2 regions of the Alicyclobacillus sp. SO9 genome follow, and region 2 is predicted to be linked to the other one. Evidence: riboswitches for the same ligand, from Rfam matches in the RefSeq annotation. Region 2 holds a riboswitch; the other holds the start of a gene.

Region 1 (10,376 bases), 1.2 Mb from region 2:
ACTTCTCAGGAGCTTATTTGTGTGTACGTGTAGCCTCAATGCCATATAAGCGTCTCGGGGATCGCTATTTCTACTGATCAGCTCCCGAGGACCACCCACCGTCACATTGTCGTCACATCCGAACCACTTCAGATACTAATTTATGGCGGATTTGTGAACGGAGGGGTGTGATGTGGGCGGGGCGTGGACAATAGAGATCCGAGAAGCGCTTATTGCCTGAAATCAGGTCCCCGCCATCAAAATAAGCGCGCGAGACAAGCTTATTCCTAAGGCAGCCATCAGATCCCCGGGCCATTCGGGTGCTTAAGCACTTTGCAGGAGCTTATTTGTGTGTACGTGTAGCCTCAATGCCAGATAAGCGTCTCGGGGATCGCTATTTCTGCTGATCAGCTCCCGAGGACCACCCACCGTCACATTTTCGTCACATCCGAACCACGGCAGATACTAATTTATGGCGGATTTGTGAACGGAGGGGTGTGATGTGGGCGGAACTGAATTCTTCCTCCCTTCGCTTCCTCCCTTCGCTTCCTCCCTTCGCACATTTTCGTTCATTGTCCCTGAAGCCACGCCTTCCTCTTCCTCTTCCTCTTCCTCTTCCTCTCGCTGCACCGCAATCACTATACTCAACATCCTCTGGATGCAGTACAATCCATACCATGCAGTACAATCCATACATACTGACTCTTCATTCCTCATGCAGAAAGAGTGATACAGGTGTTCTACTTTTACATCGTAAAATTCATTGAGAGCCTCTTCTTGTTGCCAGGACTGTTTATTGTTTTACTGCTGGTTGCAGCGGCATCCATATTGTGGTCAAGCAAGCGAAGGGACGCGGTCAACTCTGCACCGACAGACAACGCAAACTCTCGCCACGAACCGTCCATACGCCTGCCGAAAGGGCGATTCCTCAGAGTCCGTGTCTATGCATCCTTCGTCATCGCCGTTGCCTTAATTCTCTACCTCTCTTCTACCTCGTTCGTCGCCTATGCTTTAATACGCCCCTTGGAACAGAGCTACAGTCCTCCCAAAACGCTGAATGGGGACGCGCTGGTAATGCTCGGGGCCGGGGCAACCTTTGGTACACCGTCTATTACCTCATTAGGCAATCTTTCGGGAGATGGCGCCAATAGATTGTTAACAACGGCCCTTTTGTACAAGGAGACGCAATTGCCTATTATTCTAACGGGTTTGCCTGTCCGCGACGGCACCTCTCCTTCACTCATTGCGAAGGCCAATTTGGTTCGTCTGGGAGTCCCCTCTAACCGTGTATTCATAGACAACCACAGTCTTGATACGAGGCAGAATGCAATTCACACCAAGGCAATTTTGAAGCACCTTGGCCTGTCGCATCCAATACTAATCACCTCCGCATACCACATGCGCCGTGCGGTGTTGGACTTTAGGAATGCAGGTGTACAGGTTCTTCCTTTCCCATGTGGTTACTACGCTAATGAAGACAAATCCATTAGCTACAACAGTTTTTTCCCGTCTGCTGACGCGCTCAAAATAACGGAAACGGCAATCCATGAGTATGTAGGAATTCTGGCGGCAAAAATGAGAATAGCTGGGTAATCCCAATAGCTTGACCGTCGGGCACAGAGCCAACGATTGAGCTGATCACGGAGTGGACTAGTCATTAATTTATGTCTCTGATTGATTCCCGGCTGAATTTGAGCCAATATAAAGAGGATTCCACTTTGTTGAGAAATGAGGCAGTGTATTCGGTGCTTGGGCATAGAGAACCGCTATATTTACAAGTGATAGAAGAAATACAGCAGAAACTTTCGACAAAGGAATGGGACATTGGCGAAAAGATCCCGTCCGAAGATGAACTATCGGAAATGTTCGGCATATCAAGGGCTACACTGCGTGAAGCCGTCTCGTATTTAATACAGCGCGGCGTTTTGGAAAGACGACGAGGGGTTGGTACTTTTGTCAGTACCAGAATCCAAGGCGGACTTGAGAGCTTGGTCAGTGTTACGCAATGGATAGAAAAGCATGGCTACAAACCCGGTACAAAGAATGTAGAATTTTCAACGCGTGCTATCACTCGCAAGGAAAAAGAGCTGTTAAAGAACTGGGATATGGAAGAAGTAGGCGTAATTCGCCGTATTCGTACCGCGGACGATGTTCCAGTAATGCACTGTGTAGATATTTTGCCGCTTCAGTATATGCCTGCAAATGAGGCCGACATGGGTGAATCTCTCTTTGTCTATTTAGAGACAAAGTTTCGTGAAATCGTTACGACTGCTGACACGTCAATTGACGTAGGACACCCGTCGCAAGGCATTGCAGAAAAACTCGAAGTCCTTCCGGAAACCGCGTTGTTGCACCTTCATCAGGTACATCTGAATCAGAAAGGATTTCCGCTTCTGATTTCTGAAGATTATTTCCTTCCCAGTCGCTTTCGCTTAGAAATTTTCCGTCGAAGATGGTGACTTGCTGTTCCCTCTGCAAAGCGGAAAGAGGATCTGGAGTTACTGGGCATGTCCCAGGGCTCCCAAACTTACAGCAACAGGAAGTCTCCACCAACAGTTCTCACACCTATGCCAATGTCCTCTAGTTCTGGGCGTGCAGAGAAAAAGCCAATCACAATCAAACCCACTTATTCAATCGTATCATTCGGTATTCAGCGAAACTGTAGCGACTACAGTTAATAAAGGCAATTCGTCCGCTTATTTTTTCCTTCGATCACGCTGGCTCCCGGCGGCCCAGGCGATCCCGGGAATCCCGCCGCGCCCCTTGCCTGCCGGCCTCGCCTACGCGCCTTGCCTGCAAGGCCGTTAGTGCCTGAAAAGATCACTAATCCTCCAAGCCGCGATGCAATTGTGATCGCAATGATCCCTAATGCCACTTGCCGAAAACTTTAGTGTCATAAATGCGCACTAATCTGGGTAGCGTCAAAATGCAGCGTGGATAATAGGGAGCATCGGGATCCCTATTCTAAATCGGCCATTGGCCATAGGGATCGAATCGATCACTATCAGTTAGCGGATATTGTGATAGGGATCAAAAGGATCACTAAGCAAATGTGAATGTGACAAAAACAGACTCGATGAATCTGACCGCCTGCAACTGTTCGGGTGCCTGCGTCAGACGCACCCTCTTCGCGACTCAATTAGGAACAAAAGGTACACAAAAGGAGAAATAAAGCGGAATCATGCGAAAATAAAGACTAATTCGGTCAAACAACTCCGCCAGCCTGCTTCCATCCTTCCGAACTTCCATCCTTCCGAACTTCCATCCTTCCGAACTTCCATCCTTCCGAACTTCCATCCTTCCGAACTTCCATCCTTCCGAACTTCCATCCTTCCGAACTTCCATCCTTCCGAACTTCCATCCTTCCGAACTTCCATCCTTCCGAACTTCCATCCTTCCGAACTTCCATCCTTCCGAACTTCCATCCTTCCGAACTTCCATCCTTCTGAACGTAACCTAACCTAACATCCTATGGCCGCCCCATAGTTCGGCTGGCAGTCAGTTTGGCAGGACCTGAAGTTCCTGATAGGTGTTATACATTTCCGGTTTACACTTAATCTTCTTTTTTCCTCTTCTCAAAGCATTATCGATGGATTTTTTACTTTGCAGTTTGAGAATTTTCTGTATTTCTTCGTAGGTGTATCCATGGATATAGAATAGCTTCAAGCAATCGCGCTCCAGAGTGGTGAAATCTCCGTTCATTAAGTATTGTTGCACGGAGGAGAGTGCGGTGCGGCGCAGAAAACCACTTTCAGCCGATCCCGCTTTCGGCAACTCAGTCAGGACCCACTCGAAGGTACCTTCCTCTTCTTCTGTATCCAGCCGAATTGCCGTTCTATTGGCGTAGGATTTCTTGCTGTACATGTAACGACGGATACGAGCCTTAATATGGTTTGAGGCTACAAACCGACAATACGCCGGAAAGGAGAGTTTGTTTGGCTCAAACTTTTTCACGGCGTGCCAAATTTCAATCCGGAGCCACTGCTTAATCTCATCGCGTTCCACAGGCCACTGCCTGATGAACTTGTTGACAAGCCAGTCGAGCTCAGACTCCATTGTTTTAATAACATACTGTAGGTCTTGGTCGTTGGTCTTAGCCGATATCGCCTTCTCGTCTATATACATCTTCATCACCCGCTACATTACATTTTTCTTTATACTGCGTTCTCAAAGAAGGAGTTCGGATCCATGATGAGTGCAACGGTTCCGTCGCCCAGAATCGTACCGCCGGAGAACCACTGTACTTCTCGCAACCGAGATCCAAGCGGCTTCAGAACAACTTCAGATTGACCTAACACATCGTCCACTGCCAAGCCGAGTTTACGATTTCCTTTGTGTACAACAATGGTGTACTGGTCCTTCCCGCTATCCATGCCAAAAGCAGAGTTGACTCGAACCAAGGGAACGACTTCGTCTCGCCACTTAAACACTTCTTGTCCGCTCACGGTCTGTACCGACACATCCGCTTCAACTTCAGACACGCTGCTAAGCGGCAGAAGGTATGGGGAGCCGCCGACGGACACCATGAGGCCTTGCATGATTGCCAGAGTCATAGGGAGTTGAATAATGAACTTGCTTCCTTTTCCCAGTTCGCTTTGAATCTCAATGCGTCCGCCCAACGACTCAATCTTTGACTTCACGACATCCAGGCCAACACCGCGGCCAGACAAGTCTGTCACAGTCTCCGCTGTGGAGAAACCAGAAGCGAACAAGAGTTGATAGACTTGCTCATCGCTCATTGCTCTCCCGTCCTCAACGATGCCCCGCTCTATGGCACGTGACAAAACTGCATCTCTGTTGATGCCGCCGCCGTCATCCTCAACTTCAATAAACACGGAGTTTCCTGAAGAATAAGCGCGAAGGAAAATGTGGCCTTGGACAGGCTTACCGGCGGATATGCGGTCCTGTGAGGATTCTAAACCGTGATCGAGCGCATTGCGAAGCATATGCATAATGGGATCGCCGATTTCTTCAACAACAGTTCTGTCCAGTTCTGTCTCCTCACCTGTCATTTCAAAAGAGACTTGCTTGTCCAGTTTCTGTGATGTATCGCGAACCATTCTGGGAAAACGGTGGAAGACGGTACTGACGGGGACCATACGGATACTCATGACAATTTCTTGAAGTTCATTAGAGATGCGGCTCATGTGCGCCACGGTCTCGCCCAGTTCCGTGTGGCCCAAATCCTGTTCAATCTTTTGTAACCTGGTTTTGTCAATGACCAATTCTGAAAATAAGTTCATTAATACGTCCAGTTTTTCGGTATCCACACGAACTGTACTTGAGGCTTTCCGCTTCGATTTTGACGAAGAAGCCCCTTCACTTTTCTGCTTGGCCGCGTCAGCCGTGCCTTCAGCGACAGTAGTGCTGTCTGCCGTCCAGTTCCGAACCGCAACTTCTGCAACACTGGAAACAGATTCAAGCATGGCACGAACGGCTTCTTCCGTCTTGTCCGACCACATAATGAACAACACATCAGTGTCTAGTTTTTCATTGTCAATGTCGGCCATCGAAGGAGAAGTGTATAGGAGTCTATCCTGTCCGCCGACAGCTTCGAACAACATGTACAAACGAGCGCTCTTCATGGCTGTATCCGGGTACAACCGAACCCCTGCTTCATACACGTTTTTTTGCTGGGACAACGCTGCCTCCACAGCAGTCAGGATGTGGTCTTCATTAGAGAGTTTTTCCTGGGGTAACAGGCTGCCTTGATCACTTGTCAGACCAGCTTGTCCAGTCCACTGTTGTAAAACCCGAATCTCCACTTCAGTTACTGATGAAACACGCTTACCAATGGCTTCAATATCATCCTTGGTTGCCAGAACAAACGAAATATCTCCTGTATGTTCTCCTGTTTCAAGTACTGCAGCATCAGGATTGGTGGACAACAGCTCATCTTGATTGAGGCCTTGCAACACCTGAGCCCATCTTGCCATTGGCATGATACACTCTGTTGCAAACCCAATGGTGATGTCATAGACTTGGTAGCCTTTTTCGATGGCCTTCCGTGCAATGGACTCAATTGAGTCCTGAAGCTGCGCGGACGCGGTACCAGATGTGTCCACTGATATCTCCTGCACTTGACGTTCCGCTGTTGCAGAGACTTCCTTCGGAGCCTGTGTTTGTCCATTGGCGAGCCGCTCAACCGCCTGCACCAATTCCCGGACATCTGTCTCTGGTTCAACTTGTGTTTCTTCAATCCCGTCAAGCAGTTGTTCAAGGACATCGAGTGACTGCAGCAACACATTCACAACATCCGTAGAAAGCTCGACACTCCCTTGTCGAATGCCGTCAAGGAGGTTCTCTGCCCGATGTGTAATCTCCCCCATGCGCTGAAATCCCATGGTCATAGCCATACCTTTGATGGTATGAGCCGCCCGGAAGATAGTTGGTACTTGCGCATCGTCCTGTGATTGTTCCATCTCCAGGATGCCGTCGGACCACGACTGCAAGTTTTCCCTGGTTTCATCAATGAACATGGAAAGATATTCACTGCTCATGTTTAGCCCACAACCTTCTTCAAGGCTTCGACAACTCTGGATTCTTCGAAGGGCTTCACGACGAAGTCAACTGCGCCCGCTTGAACCGCTTCAATCACCATGTTTTGCTGACCCATGGCAGATGCCATAATAATCTTGGAATTCGGATCCAGTTGTCGAATTTCCTTGAGCGCCGTCAGGCCGTCCTTTTCCGGCATAGTTATATCCAATGTGACAATGTCCGGATTAAGTGCCTTGAACTGCTCAAGCGCTTCATTTCCGTTGGCTGCTTCACCCACAACGGTGAATCCATTTTTCTCCAACATGTTTTTCATCATCATCCGCATAAAGGCTGCATCGTCTACAATTAATACATTGGCCATCACCCATTACCCCCTGAACAAAATTATTCTGTTACCCCATCTATCATTGTCGCCGCTGGTTGACTCGCACAATGCGAAGCAGGCGTTTGTATATAGATACCAACTCGTCAACCTTCTGTAATGAGCAGGCTAATTCTCATGTCACCCACACTCTCTACCGTTCCCGCCACTGACAAGGCTGTATGAAACCCGCTCAATTTGGTTTGCCCGACCAAAACCGTAGGCGGCGTTACCTCCAGCAGCATTCCTCGTTCTGACATGTTGGTACACATGTTTCCGCCAACCATGTTTCCTATTTCTCCTACGAATGACTCCAGCATCTCTCCCTCTAGAGCCATTCCGTACATCGAAGCGGCCAGTGTGGAGTAGACATCCCGTTTCGCTTCAATGATGAGCCGGCTTGGGTAGTCACCTGCAATGCCAATTAAGACGCCCATTTCCGGTTGGTGAATAGCATTTTTCAGTAATTCTGGAGCTCCAAGATTGACTGGTGATGAAATGACTGTGGTCACTGCGTCCAATGTGCTGTTTAAAATCTCCGTCACTACCGACGATAAGGCCGAATTTCCGCCCATTTCTATATGCCTCCCTCGTGCTGCGAGTAGAATGAATTGTCTTGTCACGATAATGACTACGCTGGGAAGCTGAGCATTAAATTCGTATGAGTGCTATGTACGACGTAGTCTATCAGCAGTTGCCCTGTATTCATCTCCCAAGGATTTGGATATAAAAAATAGCGCCTCAAACACAGGCGCATCTTTAGAGTAAATATACTCAGGCAACTCGGCCGGCATAGTACAAAAGTCCCTTAGCCCCGTAGCTTTGCGCCCCAATGTTTCCATTGGTATGCCGTTTTTCTGAAATTTTATCTCTATTATCCTGCATGATTTATCGAATTTTGTCAACTAAAATCATTTATCAAGACCTATTTTAAAAGGGGATCCGTTCAGTTTTCACCGTTTGAGCACAAACCTCTTCAAACGCAGACCTATTTACAAACGACTTGTTTTATGGTAGTGATGTTACAAGAGTCAAATGTTTGTCTTAAACTTCTGCGTCATCGACTGAACGTCTCACAAGACAATCCATCGACTTCTTGCATTCAATTTTTCAACTTCATTTTTCAACTTTACTTTGAACTTAAAATGAAAAGAGGTGAACATATTGCGGTTAAAGGCGAAGTTTTGGGCTCTGTTCTCCATCCTCGGTTTTTTTGCGGCAGTTAATGCAAGCGTTTGCACATCTCAGGCTGCATCTCAAATTTCTAAACAACAAGCGGAAAACATAGTTTCCAACGCATTTCACCCTGGATCTGTTGAGAAAGCCACAAAGATCTCCAATCAACAAAAGCTGCCGGAATGGAACATTTTATATGCAAACGGTTCCACTGCACTTGTGTCTATGTCCGGAACAGTTGAGCGGTTCTCTTCCATCGCTACTGCGGCCTCTGCCAAAGGAAAAACCACGAACAAACAGGCTGTGGCCATTGCCCGGAAACTGATTCAACAACTGGATCCGTCTCATTCCAAACTCGTAAAATTGGACCCTTTGCATCCAAATGTTTTAAAAGGTGCCCAATTTACTGTGAGTTTTACCAGAGTTGCCAACGGCATCCCGTTTCCGGCCAACGGTTTCAAGGTAGCCGTCAATAAAAACGGATCCATCGGATCGTACAGTCGTACCTGGTCAAACAGCGTGGCGTTCCCGGAGAAGAAAGGCGTACTGTCACAGCAAAACATCATCAATCACGCTGACAATTACCTGACTTCCAGTCCGCACGTAACCTTGTTTTACTACATGGTGCCGTGGAAAAAGACTCCTCAATTACTCGATCTCGTTCAGACCAAAGGCGGACAGGTAGCTCTCTACGCCAAAAACGGAACGCTGGTGACACCGCCAAACAGCAAGCAGTCATCCGTAGCTGTACACATCCCAATCTACAAGCAGGCCTGGTTCAAGTGGACGACAGTGGGTGTTGCATCGGTGCTCCTGGCCAGTGCCCTGTTTGGGGCGGGAGTCAAGTTTGGCCGGAGGAATTTAGGTCACGAAAATCCAAATCCGGCAGCGTAGGAATGTACAGAATACAACAACTTAAGGGCCATGCATTGTGGAGACTTTGCACAACAACCCCGTAACTGACTGGTCAGTTCCAGTCAATTTAGGGGGTATTTTTGATCTGGAAGGGGTCAGAAATGAAATGAAAATGAAAGGAAAACTCGGCAAGCTTTTGGGAAGTTCACTGCTCTTCTCAGTGGTTGCTGTCTCACTTTCCGTAACGCCTGCGTATGCATCAGACTACACAGGCAAAGTGATTTACCAAGTTGTCACCGATCGCTTCTATGACGGGAATACAAGCAATGATAATCCATCATCGAGCCCCAATCTGTTCAGTGCCAATCACAGCAACTGGAAGCTCTATTGGGGAGGAGACTGGCAAGGTATTGCAGACAAAATTCCTTACCTCGCGAACATGGGCGTAGGCGCCATATGGATTTCACCCCCGTATCAAAACATTAATGTACCGGCTGTCTACAACGGCGTGGATGAAGCAGGATACCACGGCTACTGGGGTATGGATTTTATGGTACCAGAGCCCCATTTCGGAGACTGGAGTGCCTTCGACAACCTTGTTAAGACAGCACATTCGTACGGCATCAAGGTCATTATCGATTACGCACCCAACCATACGAATCCCAACGATACCGGTGCATATGGCGCACTCTACGATAACGGAACAAAACTCGCTGATTACCAAAATGACCCCAATGGATATTTTCATCACAACGGAAGTATTTCGAATTACAACAACCTTTACGACGTAGAGTACAAGAACCTGTTTGACTTGGCCGATTTGTCTCAAGGGAATCCTAATGTCGACCAGTACCTCAAGTCAGCGATTGACACGTGGATGAGTCATGGCGTAGACGGCATTCGTTTGGATGCAGTCAAACACATGCCTGCAGGCTGGCTGAAAACCTTCGCCAACCACGTATACACCAATCACAACACATTTATTTTTGGCGAATGGGCCGACGACTCCAGTGCGACCTTGTGGCCGGAAGAAGTGAAATTTGCAAACACGACTGGAATTTCCCTATTGAACTTCAACTTGAATAATGCGATTCGCAGCGTCTTTGCCAACAACGCCAACATGAGCCAACTAAATGACGCCATCAACCAGGATGCAACGGAATTCACGTATCCAAACCAATTAGTCAATTTCTTCGACAGCCACGACGAACCGCGCTTTCTCAGTGTGAACAACAACAAAAACCTCTTCAACGACGCGCTCGTCTTTGAGTTAAACGCGCAAGGAATTCCGGACATCTACTATGGAGACGAACAATACCTCCACAATGACACCAACGGCGGTGGAGACCCGTACAACCGCCCCATGATGAACAGTTGGAGCGAGACCACGACTCCCTACAAAATCACGCAGGATTTGTCCAACCTGCGCAAACAGAATCCAGCTTTGCGCTTTGGCACAAGTACGCAAAGGTGGATGAATAACGATGTCTACGTTTACGAACGA
Region 2 (10,376 bases):
TTCTCCCACTCACAAGCGAACAGCTTTCCTGTCCGTCCAAACCCGGTCTGAATTTCATCTGCAACCAAAAGAACATTGTTTTGCCGGCAGATTTCTGCTGCTTCGCGGAGAAATCCTTCAGGGGGAATAATAATGCCTGCCTCACCTTGGATGGGCTCTGTGAGGAATGCGGCTGTGTTTTCCGTCATCGCTTCTTTTAATGCATCGATATCACCGTACGGAATGATCTTAAAGCCAGGTGTGAGCGGACCGAATCCGCGTTTGTATTCCGGTTGCGACGACATTGAAACTGCCGTCACAGTCCTGCCGTGGAAATTCCCTGCGGACACGATGATTTCTTGTTTACCGTCCTCAATTCCCTTTACATCCGAGCCCCAACGCCGGACTGCTTTAATCGCTGTTTCTACCGCCTCGGCTCCGGTGTTCATCGGCAGAACCATTTCTTTTTGTGTCATCTTCGCAACGGTTTCATAGAATTTGCCCAATTCGGCGTTATGGAACGCGCGAGAGGTTAAAGTCACTTTATCCGCTTGGTCTTTGAGAGCCTGAATGACTTTTGGATGCCTGTGCCCCTGGTTTAAAGCAGAGTACGCACTTAACATGTCCATGTATCGATTACCCTCTGGGTCTTCGACCCAAATACCCTCTGCCTTACTGATGACAATCGGCAGAGGATGATAGTTGTGAGCGCCATAGTGTTCGGTAGTTTCAATGATGTTTTGCGAACTGATTTTTGTTTCGGGCATAAAAAAAACCTCCTTTGTCAGTCAAAGCCATCTTGCTCTGTTCTATTATGATGTACCTGAATAGAAGTATCAAATGACATGTTGTCGAAGGGCTGTGGCACAGGTCTGTGTCCGTGCCCGTGTCCGCTTTGGCGAACTATGCATACATGCACAGCTTTGGCCGGCGGCGTACGTTCGCATGGATGATTGGCATTGGGATCGCGGTGGGCTCACACCGAAATCAGCACCGGAACCAGCACCGGAATCGCCGTCGGACCAACACCGGCATCCTCACCGGCTTGTACAGCTTAATTGGGAATTGCAGCAGACACAAATTAGGCCGGCTGTGGGAACTCCCCGCCGGCGTAACTGAAGTGCATTCTCAATTTTGTTATTTGGTGTCATGCGGCTTTACGCGGGCCCACTTACGGTTGCCGTTGCGCGTGCGCGGGAAGGACTCGCCTTTTCGCAGGTGTACCGTTTGCGGGTCATGAATACCTGCGCTGTCAGGATGTTCTCCGACCTCAATGTAATCACCGTCATTCGGTGCTTTCCAACCAGGCTCAAACTGTTGATGTTGTGCCATGCGCCAAATCCTCCTCAACTGCAGTAGCTGCGTGACTGCAGTAGCTGCATGATGGAAACTTGTGATTTAGTATAGAACCATTTTCGACCGCTATACATTTCAAGTCGGACATTGGAAGTTCCCATAAAAATGTCCCGCACCACGGTGAGTGATGCGGGGCATAAGCCGAGTCGAGAAAGCTTTGGCGGCAGTGACTATGCAAGCGTGATGTCTTTGTTGAGGTAGACATCCTGAATGGTGTTCAACAGCTTCACACCTTCGTCCATAGGACGTTGGAAGGCTTTGCGGCCCGAGATGAGTCCCATACCGCCTGCACGTTTGTTGATGACAGCTGTGCGTGTCGCATCTGCGAAGTCGTTGTTCCCAGAGGCGCCGCCAGAGTTAATCAGGCCAATTTTCCCCATGTAGCAGTTGGCAACTTGGTATCGAGCGAGGTCAATCGGGTGATCGCTCGTTAATTCTGTATAAATGCGATCGTCCGTTTTTCCATAACTACTTCCTTCCATATTCAATGCTTTGTATCCGCCGTTTGTAGTAGGCAGCTTCTGCTTAATGATGTCTGCCTCAATCGTGACGCCTAAATGGTTGGCTTGCGAGGTCAGGTCCGCAGCCGTATGATAATCTGTACCGCCTTGTTTGAATTCCGGATTACGGAGGTATGTCCAGAGAATTGTAAACATACCCAACTCGTGAGCCTCTTCGAAGGCTTCACTGATTTCCTGCAATTGGCGTGTTGCATTTTGTGAGCCAAAATAGATGGTGGCGCCGATTCCTGCTGCACCCAGGTTCCAGGCCTCATGGACGCTGCCGAAGGGTACTTGGTCAAACTGATTGGGATAGGTTAAAAGTTCGTTGTGGTTGATTTTTACAATGTGCGGGATTTTATGTGCGTATTTCCGTGATGTCATAGCGAGAACGCCAAATGTAGAGGCAACCCCGTTGCAACCGCCTTCGATGGCCAACTTCACAATGTTCTCTGGGTCAAAGTAAGCTGGGTTCTTCGCAAAGGATGCGCCGGCTGAATGTTCAATGCCTTGGTCAACAGGGAGAATCGAAACGTACCCTGTATTTGCAAGTCGACCTGTACCGAGTAAAGACTGCATACTGCGCATTACTTGGTTGCTTCGATCAGACTGTGCAAATACTTCATCCAGATAGGCTGGGGAAGGAGAAGTAATGGTTTCTTTTGGAATAGTGGTAGAAGTGTGGTTCAGAAGGTAGTCGGCTTCTGAGCCTAGGTAGGAAATAATTTGATCCGTCATTACGGTGACACTCCTCACAGATTTACTTTTTACGAGGCATTCTGTCTCATATTCCTCTTACTCAGATACTGTACCAAATCACTGAACAAATAGGAATTCCTTGAGGCGGGTCAATTTTCCGCCCACACGATTGAGGTCCGCATTTTTACATCTCCATGTTTTGTGCCCGCATGTTTCATGCTTCATGTCCAGGTGTATCGCAGCTAATTTTCTGTCCGGTTTGGTTCTATGTCATGTATAATGGTGGTGATTTGATAAGTTTTACTCAAATCGAGTCAAAATAATGGTTTGTCCTTTGCAAATTATTTTTGAAGACAGACGAAGACAACCCACTATTGCATGAAGCTACAGGAAGAGACGCTCGGACATACTTTCCAAGCTATGGAGGCGAAAGCATGTTTCATCGTAAAAATACTCGACCCGTTCGCGTCGGCGACCTAACTATCGGCGGCGAGGATAAAGTCGTTCTACAAAGTATGACAACCACGAAAACGGCGGATGTCAAAGCGACTGTCAATGAAATTCATCGGCTGGAGGAGGCAGGCTGTGAAATCGTCCGGGTCACCGTCAACTCTCAGGAGGCGGCTGATGCGATTAAGGACATTAAACGCCAGATACACATTCCGCTGGTCGCAGACATTCATTTTGATTACCGGTTGGCACTGAAGGCCATCGAAAACGGTATTGACAAGGTGCGGATCAATCCAGGGAACATTGGCAAACGTGATCGAGTTGAAGCTGTGGTGGAAGCATGTAAAGACCGAGGGATTCCGATTCGTATCGGTGTCAACTCTGGTTCACTGGAGAAACATATTCTGGATAAATACGGGTATCCAACGGCCCAGGGTATGTTGGAAAGTGCTCTGCACCACATTTCCATTCTTGAGGAACTAGACTTTCATGACATTATTGTGTCCATGAAGGCTTCGGACGTCCCGCTAGCCATCGAAGCTTATCGTTTGGCTGCTGAGAATTTCAATTACCCTCTGCACTTAGGCATCACGGAATCAGGCACGTTGTTTAGCGGAACAATTAAGAGTTCTGCTGGCCTCGGAACACTTTTGTCGATGGGACTGGGTAACACCATGCGCGTTTCCCTAAGCGCCGATCCAGTGGAAGAAATCAAGGTTGGACGCGAATTGCTAAAAACCTACCAACTAATATCCAATGCGGCCACGTTGGTGTCGTGCCCGACATGCGGGCGGATTGACATTGACTTAATCAGTGTTGCCAACGAAGTTGAGGCGTATTTGGAGAAGGTGAAGGCTCCGATTAAAGTGTCTGTGCTCGGTTGCGCTGTCAACGGTCCGGGTGAAGCGCGGGAGGCAGATATTGGTATTGCGGGTGCCAGAGGAGAGGGTCTCTTGTTCCGTAAAGGCAAAGTAATTCGTAAAGTGCCTGAGGCAGAACTGGTAGACGCGCTCAAGACAGAAATTGATGAGATGGCTGAACGGTACGCAAAGACTGGATTTGTTCATGAACCGGTGAGTCAAGGTCAGTAGTATGCCTCCCTGACAGGCTGGGAAAGTGGTTTAGACGGCGAAGTTAATTTGTTGACAAAATACTACAAGTTGTGCAATATAGTGGATAGAGTTGAAAATTTGTCGTGATAATGGCAAACCAGTGGAAACACTGGGACGCAAAGCTACGGGTCTACGGACGCATGTCTATGATCGCCGGGTTGCCACTATGTATTGCACTTTTCTGGCACCCGTAGAAATGCGGGTGCTTTTGTTGGTTTGAAAAACACCAGAGATTACATAGAAGGCAACAGACCTGTCCGGTTCTCATGACGCTGCTGGAACGAACGAAACAGTGATTCCAGGCAGTGATGAAAAAAAGAATGTATGGAGGGTTTGGGAGGATGAACCACCGAGAAGCGTTGACAGAAGTTACAGAACAGCTCGTGAGCGAGGGAACACCGCTGTATAACAAGCCAATTCTATACGTGCAGTTGCGCAGACATTTAACGGATGTACTGATGGAATTGAAAAAAGGTGAGGAGCAGGTCAATTTTCCTTCAATGAACATGGATGTCTCGTTCAGCCCTCAATTGCGCAGGTATCAGTTCACCAGAGACAACAAGTACTATCACAATCTGCTCGAAAACATGGCGTTGCGCTTGGCCCCGCAGTTGTTCCTTAAGCTCGCGAGAGAAAATGCGGAGATTGTTCGAATTCAAGAAAATTATCGCGTCGACAGAGACCTTGCCAATGATATCTTTGTCCGTGCAAGTCTCCATGCTGGAGGTTCCAAGCAAAAATACCAGAACTATGTTCGGCAGTTGGTTTCAATATGTCAGATGGTAGCCACAGAACGGGAGATTATGTCACGCTAACGGATTCTTTGATTGATTCTTGCAGAGACTACCTGTCCATATACAAGGAACTGCCAGACGCCGACAAGCGCGTCTGGCAGTTCCTTTTTCTTGTTTGTTATTTAGTAGCCGGCTGCGCCGCCCGCTGCTCCTAAACCGCCGTAACCTGGTACGAGCAGGAAGAAAAGCACGAAGATGATTAGGAACACGACTGCCCATTGGGTGTAGCCGCCAAATGCTCCGCCACCATACATAGTAACCATCCTTTCAATCTTTTGTTACACCAGCTCTCCGCCAGAGTACCTTAAAGTTTATGCGGGGAGGGAAGGGGCCGAAAGGGCGGATGTGAACCAAACGGTTGACGTGCCTGAAATGCGGCGATACAATCGACCACAAGCGCTTTACTGTGGTAGTACGTTAAAGTGAAACTCGGCAGACGCCGAGCGGTGAGGTTTCATGCCGAATTTATGAACTTTATCTTAAAAACTTTGAGTTGGATGTGAATAGTCGATGGGTTCACAACAATACCCGAATTGGGCGGAACGGCCCCTGGGAATGAAAGACATTTATCCGGACGAGGCTCGGCAAAAACGTTCGTTAGAGAATAAACTGCTGGAGTTCTTTGAAGCAGAGGGATTTGAGATGGTGTCCTGCGGTGTTTTTGAGTATGTAGATACACTCTTGCGGGGCCGACTTGAGGAGGAAACGTCAAATTGGGTTCAATTATTTGACACAAGCGGCCGAGCCATGGCCCTCCGCCCGGATATCACACCTTCTGTAGCTCGTATGGCAGCTCCCTTGATTGCCAGCGGTCAGAACAATATCCAATGGTGTTACGCTGAGCGGGTGTACCGGCGAGCACAGGAGAATGTGCCATTTACGTGGTCTACGATGAGAGCAGCAGAATCTGCTCAAGTCGGGGTTGAGTGGTTGGGTCAGGACGGAACGGATTCCGATGTGTCTCTGCTCACGACAGCAGTGAAAGCTTTGCATCACTTGAACTTACATAACTGGCAACTGGTCGTGGGCCACGCTGCCTTCACGCCTGCATACCTCAGAGCTACGGGTTTGTCGGAGGATGATGTGGAAGACTTGCTGCTGGAACTGGCTGAAGGCAACTACGTGGGGTTTCGTCAGAAAGCTGAGGATGCAGGGGTCGATGTGGATGTCTTGAATCAGCTGAGTGAACTGAATCCGCGAAACGGAGCGTCACTGCCTGGTCATATCAAGGCAGCATTCCGCCGCTCATCTGCTGGAGAACTGGCTCTGGAAGCATGGGACCATTTAACCCAACTCGGTGCAACTATCGACCGGTTGGGATTCGGAGATGGAATTTCCTTTGATTTGACTTTGTGTCGCGATTTGACCTATTACACGGGAATTGTGTTTGAAGTGTTCGCAGAAGGAGCAGGAGCACCCATTGCCCTGGGAGGACGCTATGATGAATTGTTGCAGCACTTCGGCGCTCGGGCCCCTGCAATTGGATTTACGTTTGAAATCGACGGTCTCCTGAATGTGATGTCTCATCAAACCTTCGGCAGCACTCTGGCAAAGGGGGAGGAAGGCGAATGTTAACCATTGCATTAGCCAAGGGCAGAACGGCAGATGATTTGTGGCCGTTGTTGGACAGGGCCGGCGTTGCAATTCCTCAAGATGTGGACGAGTCGCGAGCACTGGTCTTTGAGGTGTCCTCAGCATCAGCCCACGCTGCTTTGTCAAGGGATGGGACAGCAGAGAATACGGATGCAAACACCATTCGCTACCTGTTGGCTAAGCCCGCAGACGTTCCCACCTATGTGCATTTTGGTGTAGCGGATATGGGTGTTGTGGGAAAGGATGTTTTGCTTGAGTCCGACAGTGACATCTATGAGCTGCTCGATCTCGAAGTAGCTCGCTGCGCTCTCTGCGTTGCCGGGCCTCCGGAAGAGCGAGACAAGCGCCCGCGCCGGATTGCAACTAAGTATCCGAAGTTGGCTGAACAGTACTTCCGGAGTCAGGGTGTGGCTATCGACATTGTGCCTTTAAGCGGATCGATTGAATTGGCAGCCGTCATTGGACTCACGGATAGAATCTTCGATCTCGTCCAAACAGGCAAGACCCTGGCAGCCAACGGCCTGGAAGTATTTGACCGCGTACGGGAGAGCTCCGCGAGGTTGATTGCCAACAGAGGCAGCTATCGCCTCAAGCGACAGCAGATTGAGTCTGTCGCAAAGTCACTGGAAGCCGCAGTTCAAGTGGAAAGAGCAGCGGTACGATGTCAAGGCCCTAAGGTGACATAATATTTGTCGAATTGCTACTACGTTGGACGTGGTGCCAAAATTAGCAATACTCAACTAAGCCCACCCTACCTAGATTTTTAAAATATGGTGAAAAACCTAGGAACTGGTGGATAGAGGTCGATCGCGGTAAGTTTATGCGCGTTGTCGGACCCCTCCTTCCGGAGTGTAAAGTCGGTTGGTCTTTAGCAGATAGAAGACCACTCGCATCAGTTTCCGGGCTGTAAGCGCAAGGGTACGTCCCTCGGCAAATTCCTTTGGCTCCGCTCTCTTCTTGGCATAGTACTCGGCGAAAACAGGGTCGTGCACCCGGACACTGTTTGCCGCTTCAACCATGTAGTACTTGAGGTAGCGGTTGCCAGAATGAATCAGTCGAGTTCGGTTGGCTGTGAATTTCCCGGACTGGTGAACGGTCCAAGCGAGCCCGGCGTGTTTAGCGGCTTCCGCGTGGCTCTTAAACTGGCTTACATCCAGCTCAGCTACAATGCCGGAAGCAAGAATGGGACCGATACCGGGAATGGAATCAAGGGTTTGCGGGATCGTCGCCAAGTGGTCCTCAATTCCTTTGCGTAGTGCCTTCAGTTGCTCTTGTACCGTTCGAATCACGCGAATACTAGAAGCCATTGCGAGATTGACCGAGTCCGACATCGACTGGGGTAGCCGGTACGAGGAGCGAGCAGCCTTCTGTAGCACTTTAGCAACGACCTCAGGATTTTCGAATCGGTTCTTGCCATGTGCCACAAGGAATTCAATGAGACGCTCAAGGGGCATCTCACAGAGTTCCTCAACGGATTCGAATTCCTCCATGACAGCAATGGAAGTTGCCGAGAGCTTGTTTCTCTTAAAGGGACCTGTGCTGCTGTAGTCACTGAACTTGAGATACAAGTTCGTCATGAGGAAGTTGCTCTCTCTAGACAGATCCTGCATCAGGTGGTAGCGGGCTCGCGTCAAGCGCTGCAACGCCATGAGCGGCTCGCTCCAGGTAAAGGGATGCGGGAGAAGGCCTGTCCGAAGCTTAGCTGCGATAAACCAGGCATCTACTCTATCGTTCTTGGGGGCACTCAGGTAATGGGATTTCTTAAACTCCCTGATAAGACTGGGGTTAAAGACGTAGACCCTACGCTGAACACCAAAGTCCAAATGACGTTGCAGATACATGGCGGCATGGGTTGAGTAGCATCCAGTATGTTCGAGACCAAAGAGAATCTCTTCAGCCTGTTTCTGTTTTGCCAGCTTGGAGATACGATCCTGAAACTCTAAAATCCCAGGACGATTGTTGGTAACGGTGAATCGACTCACAGGTCGTTTCTCATCGTCCTGTGTTAAGCAGCAAACCACGTTCTCTTGGCTGCCTACATCAATTCCGACAAACAAGGAGGAAGTCAATATAATCACCTCCTTCAGGTTGGGATGCAGATGCCTGCGACCTCGGGATGACCCTGGGAAACCCATGAACGACAGCCTTGCGAGCTATTGGAATACACCAGACGTCATCGGTGCACGAGCCTCCTTCTGCTGGCAGGAGGGATGACGGACCGGGAAACAGTCAGCGTGTAGGTCTATTCCATGGGGCCAGGGGAACAATCTTTCCTCGGAAGACACCCTCAGATGAGGGGCAACGGGAGGGATAGGAACATTCCCTTGGTAGACACCTACGGCTATTTTCCCAAGATCAGCCCGAGGTCGTAAACACTCACTTTGTCACAGAAAGGTCTATCAACATTTGATTAGGTTTTCAAGGAACAGAAATTTAATAGAGCAACTACATTATGGTTTTACGTAAACCAATTCAGCAGCTGTTCTTAATATACAAGGGGGACAAAGGCATGAAACTGCGACGCGTGAAAGCATCAGAGTGGAACTGGGCCCGAGATACTGCTGACGATTTATCCGTGATGCAATCCGTCACTGACATCCTGGCAGGCGTTCGAAACGACAAGGACCAAGCTTTGCGTGCCTATACTGCCAAGTTCGACTATCCAGATGCTGCAGAGGACAGCTTTCACCTCAGGGTGCCTGCAGCAGCTTTGGAGCAGGCATGGCATGAATTGCCGAGTCAACTGCAGGAAGCCATGGAGGCTGCTGCAAAACGCATTCGGACGTTTCATGAAGCACAGGAGGTTGTGGATACGGCCTACGAGGGTCCTGACGGGGAACAATTAGGCCTTGTCTGGCGTCCGCTTCAAAGGGTTGGCGTCTACGCGCCTGGCGGACGAGCACCATACCCGTCCACTGTGTTGATGGACGTCATCCCGGCACAAGTAGCGGGAGTCCATGAGATAGCGATGGTGTCTCCACCGACCAAAGAAACAGGACTTCCCCACAGCATTGTTTTGGCTGCGGCGTATTTGACAGGTATCAAGGAAGTGTACCGTGTGGGTGGAGCCCAAGCCGTGGCAGGTCTGGCATATGGAACACAAACCATCCCGCGTGTCGATAAGATTGTCGGTCCAGGCAATATCTTTGTTGCCACGGCAAAACGTCTGGTGTCCGGTACGGTGGGCATAGACAGTATAGCCGGTCCCAGTGAGGTCTTCATTGTGGCCGACAAGACAGCAGACCCTCAGCATATTGCTGCTGATATGCTGGCACAGGCGGAGCACGACGTGGAGGCAGGTGCCGTCTGTGTGGCACTTTCAGCAGAGATTGCAGAAGCTGTGGAAACGGCTTTGAGTGAGCAATTGCCGCGTCTGGCCCGTCGTCAAATCTGTGAAGCGTCGCTGGAGCGGTGGGGGTGCATCGTGATCGCAGATAATATGCAGGAAGCGCTTGCTGTAGTCAATCAAAGCGCTCCAGAACACCTGGAACTGCTGGTCGAGAATCCCCGTGCTTGGACGCCTGAAATATACACCGCAGGAGCCGTGTTCCTTGGGCCCCATTCGCCTGAACCCGTAGGAGACTACTATGCCGGGACCAATCATGTGCTGCCCACTCACGGCAGCGCAAGGTTTGCCTCAGGGCTTGGCCGCCACGATTTTCTGCGCCGGATGAGTACGGTTGAATACCAGGCGGAAACGTTGGCAAAGCACCGCAGTCACATTGTTCTGCTGGCGCGGGCAGAAGGACTGCAAGCCCACGCAGAAGCTGTGGAAGTTCGGTTTCAAAATCAGGATAAAGCCGATAGAAACGGAAGTGAACCAGATGAAGAATGAAACGGCTCCGTCTTTTGCAGCCAGTCTTGACAGAAAAACGGGAGAGACAGAGGTGCAC

What was found. Region 2 has a riboswitch for cyclic di-GMP ahead of GI364_RS07060 (hypothetical protein). Riboswitches for the same ligand answer to the same signal wherever they lie in the genome.
Region 1: it holds a riboswitch for cyclic di-GMP, as region 2 does, so the genes downstream of both, GI364_RS01760 (chemotaxis protein CheX) here and GI364_RS07060 (hypothetical protein) in region 2, are expected to answer to the same signal.

Annotation. Positions count from the first base shown of each region.
Region 1 is NZ_CP066339.1:407,272-417,647, reverse strand. Features, by position in the region: gene GI364_RS01795 (hypothetical protein) at 445-672, opposite strand; gene GI364_RS01790 (YdcF family protein) at 715-1,572, shown strand; gene GI364_RS01785 (GntR family transcriptional regulator) at 1,698-2,438, shown strand; gene GI364_RS01780 (hypothetical protein) at 3,185-3,388, opposite strand; gene GI364_RS01775 (sigma-70 family RNA polymerase sigma factor) at 3,478-4,104, opposite strand; gene GI364_RS01770 (chemotaxis protein CheA) at 4,134-6,479, opposite strand; gene GI364_RS01765 (response regulator) at 6,482-6,841, opposite strand; gene GI364_RS01760 (chemotaxis protein CheX) at 6,949-7,416, opposite strand; cyclic di-GMP riboswitch class I at 7,616-7,702, opposite strand; gene GI364_RS01755 (YcdB/YcdC domain-containing protein) at 8,006-8,911, shown strand; gene GI364_RS01750 (alpha-amylase family glycosyl hydrolase) at 9,039-10,376, shown strand, end outside.
Region 2 is NZ_CP066339.1:1,569,488-1,579,863, forward strand. Features, by position in the region: gene GI364_RS07040 (ornithine--oxo-acid transaminase) at 1-746, opposite strand, end outside; gene GI364_RS07045 (YjzC family protein) at 1,117-1,311, opposite strand; gene GI364_RS07050 (class I fructose-bisphosphate aldolase) at 1,506-2,573, opposite strand; gene ispG (flavodoxin-dependent (E)-4-hydroxy-3-methylbut-2-enyl-diphosphate synthase) at 2,969-4,075, shown strand; cyclic di-GMP riboswitch class I at 4,178-4,262, shown strand; gene GI364_RS07060 (hypothetical protein) at 4,438-4,911, shown strand; gene GI364_RS07065 (hypothetical protein) at 5,013-5,153, opposite strand; gene GI364_RS07070 (ATP phosphoribosyltransferase regulatory subunit) at 5,401-6,465, shown strand; gene hisG (ATP phosphoribosyltransferase) at 6,459-7,169, shown strand; gene GI364_RS07080 (IS110 family RNA-guided transposase) at 7,302-8,552, opposite strand; gene hisD (histidinol dehydrogenase) at 8,993-10,318, shown strand; gene hisB (imidazoleglycerol-phosphate dehydratase HisB) at 10,308-10,376, shown strand, end outside.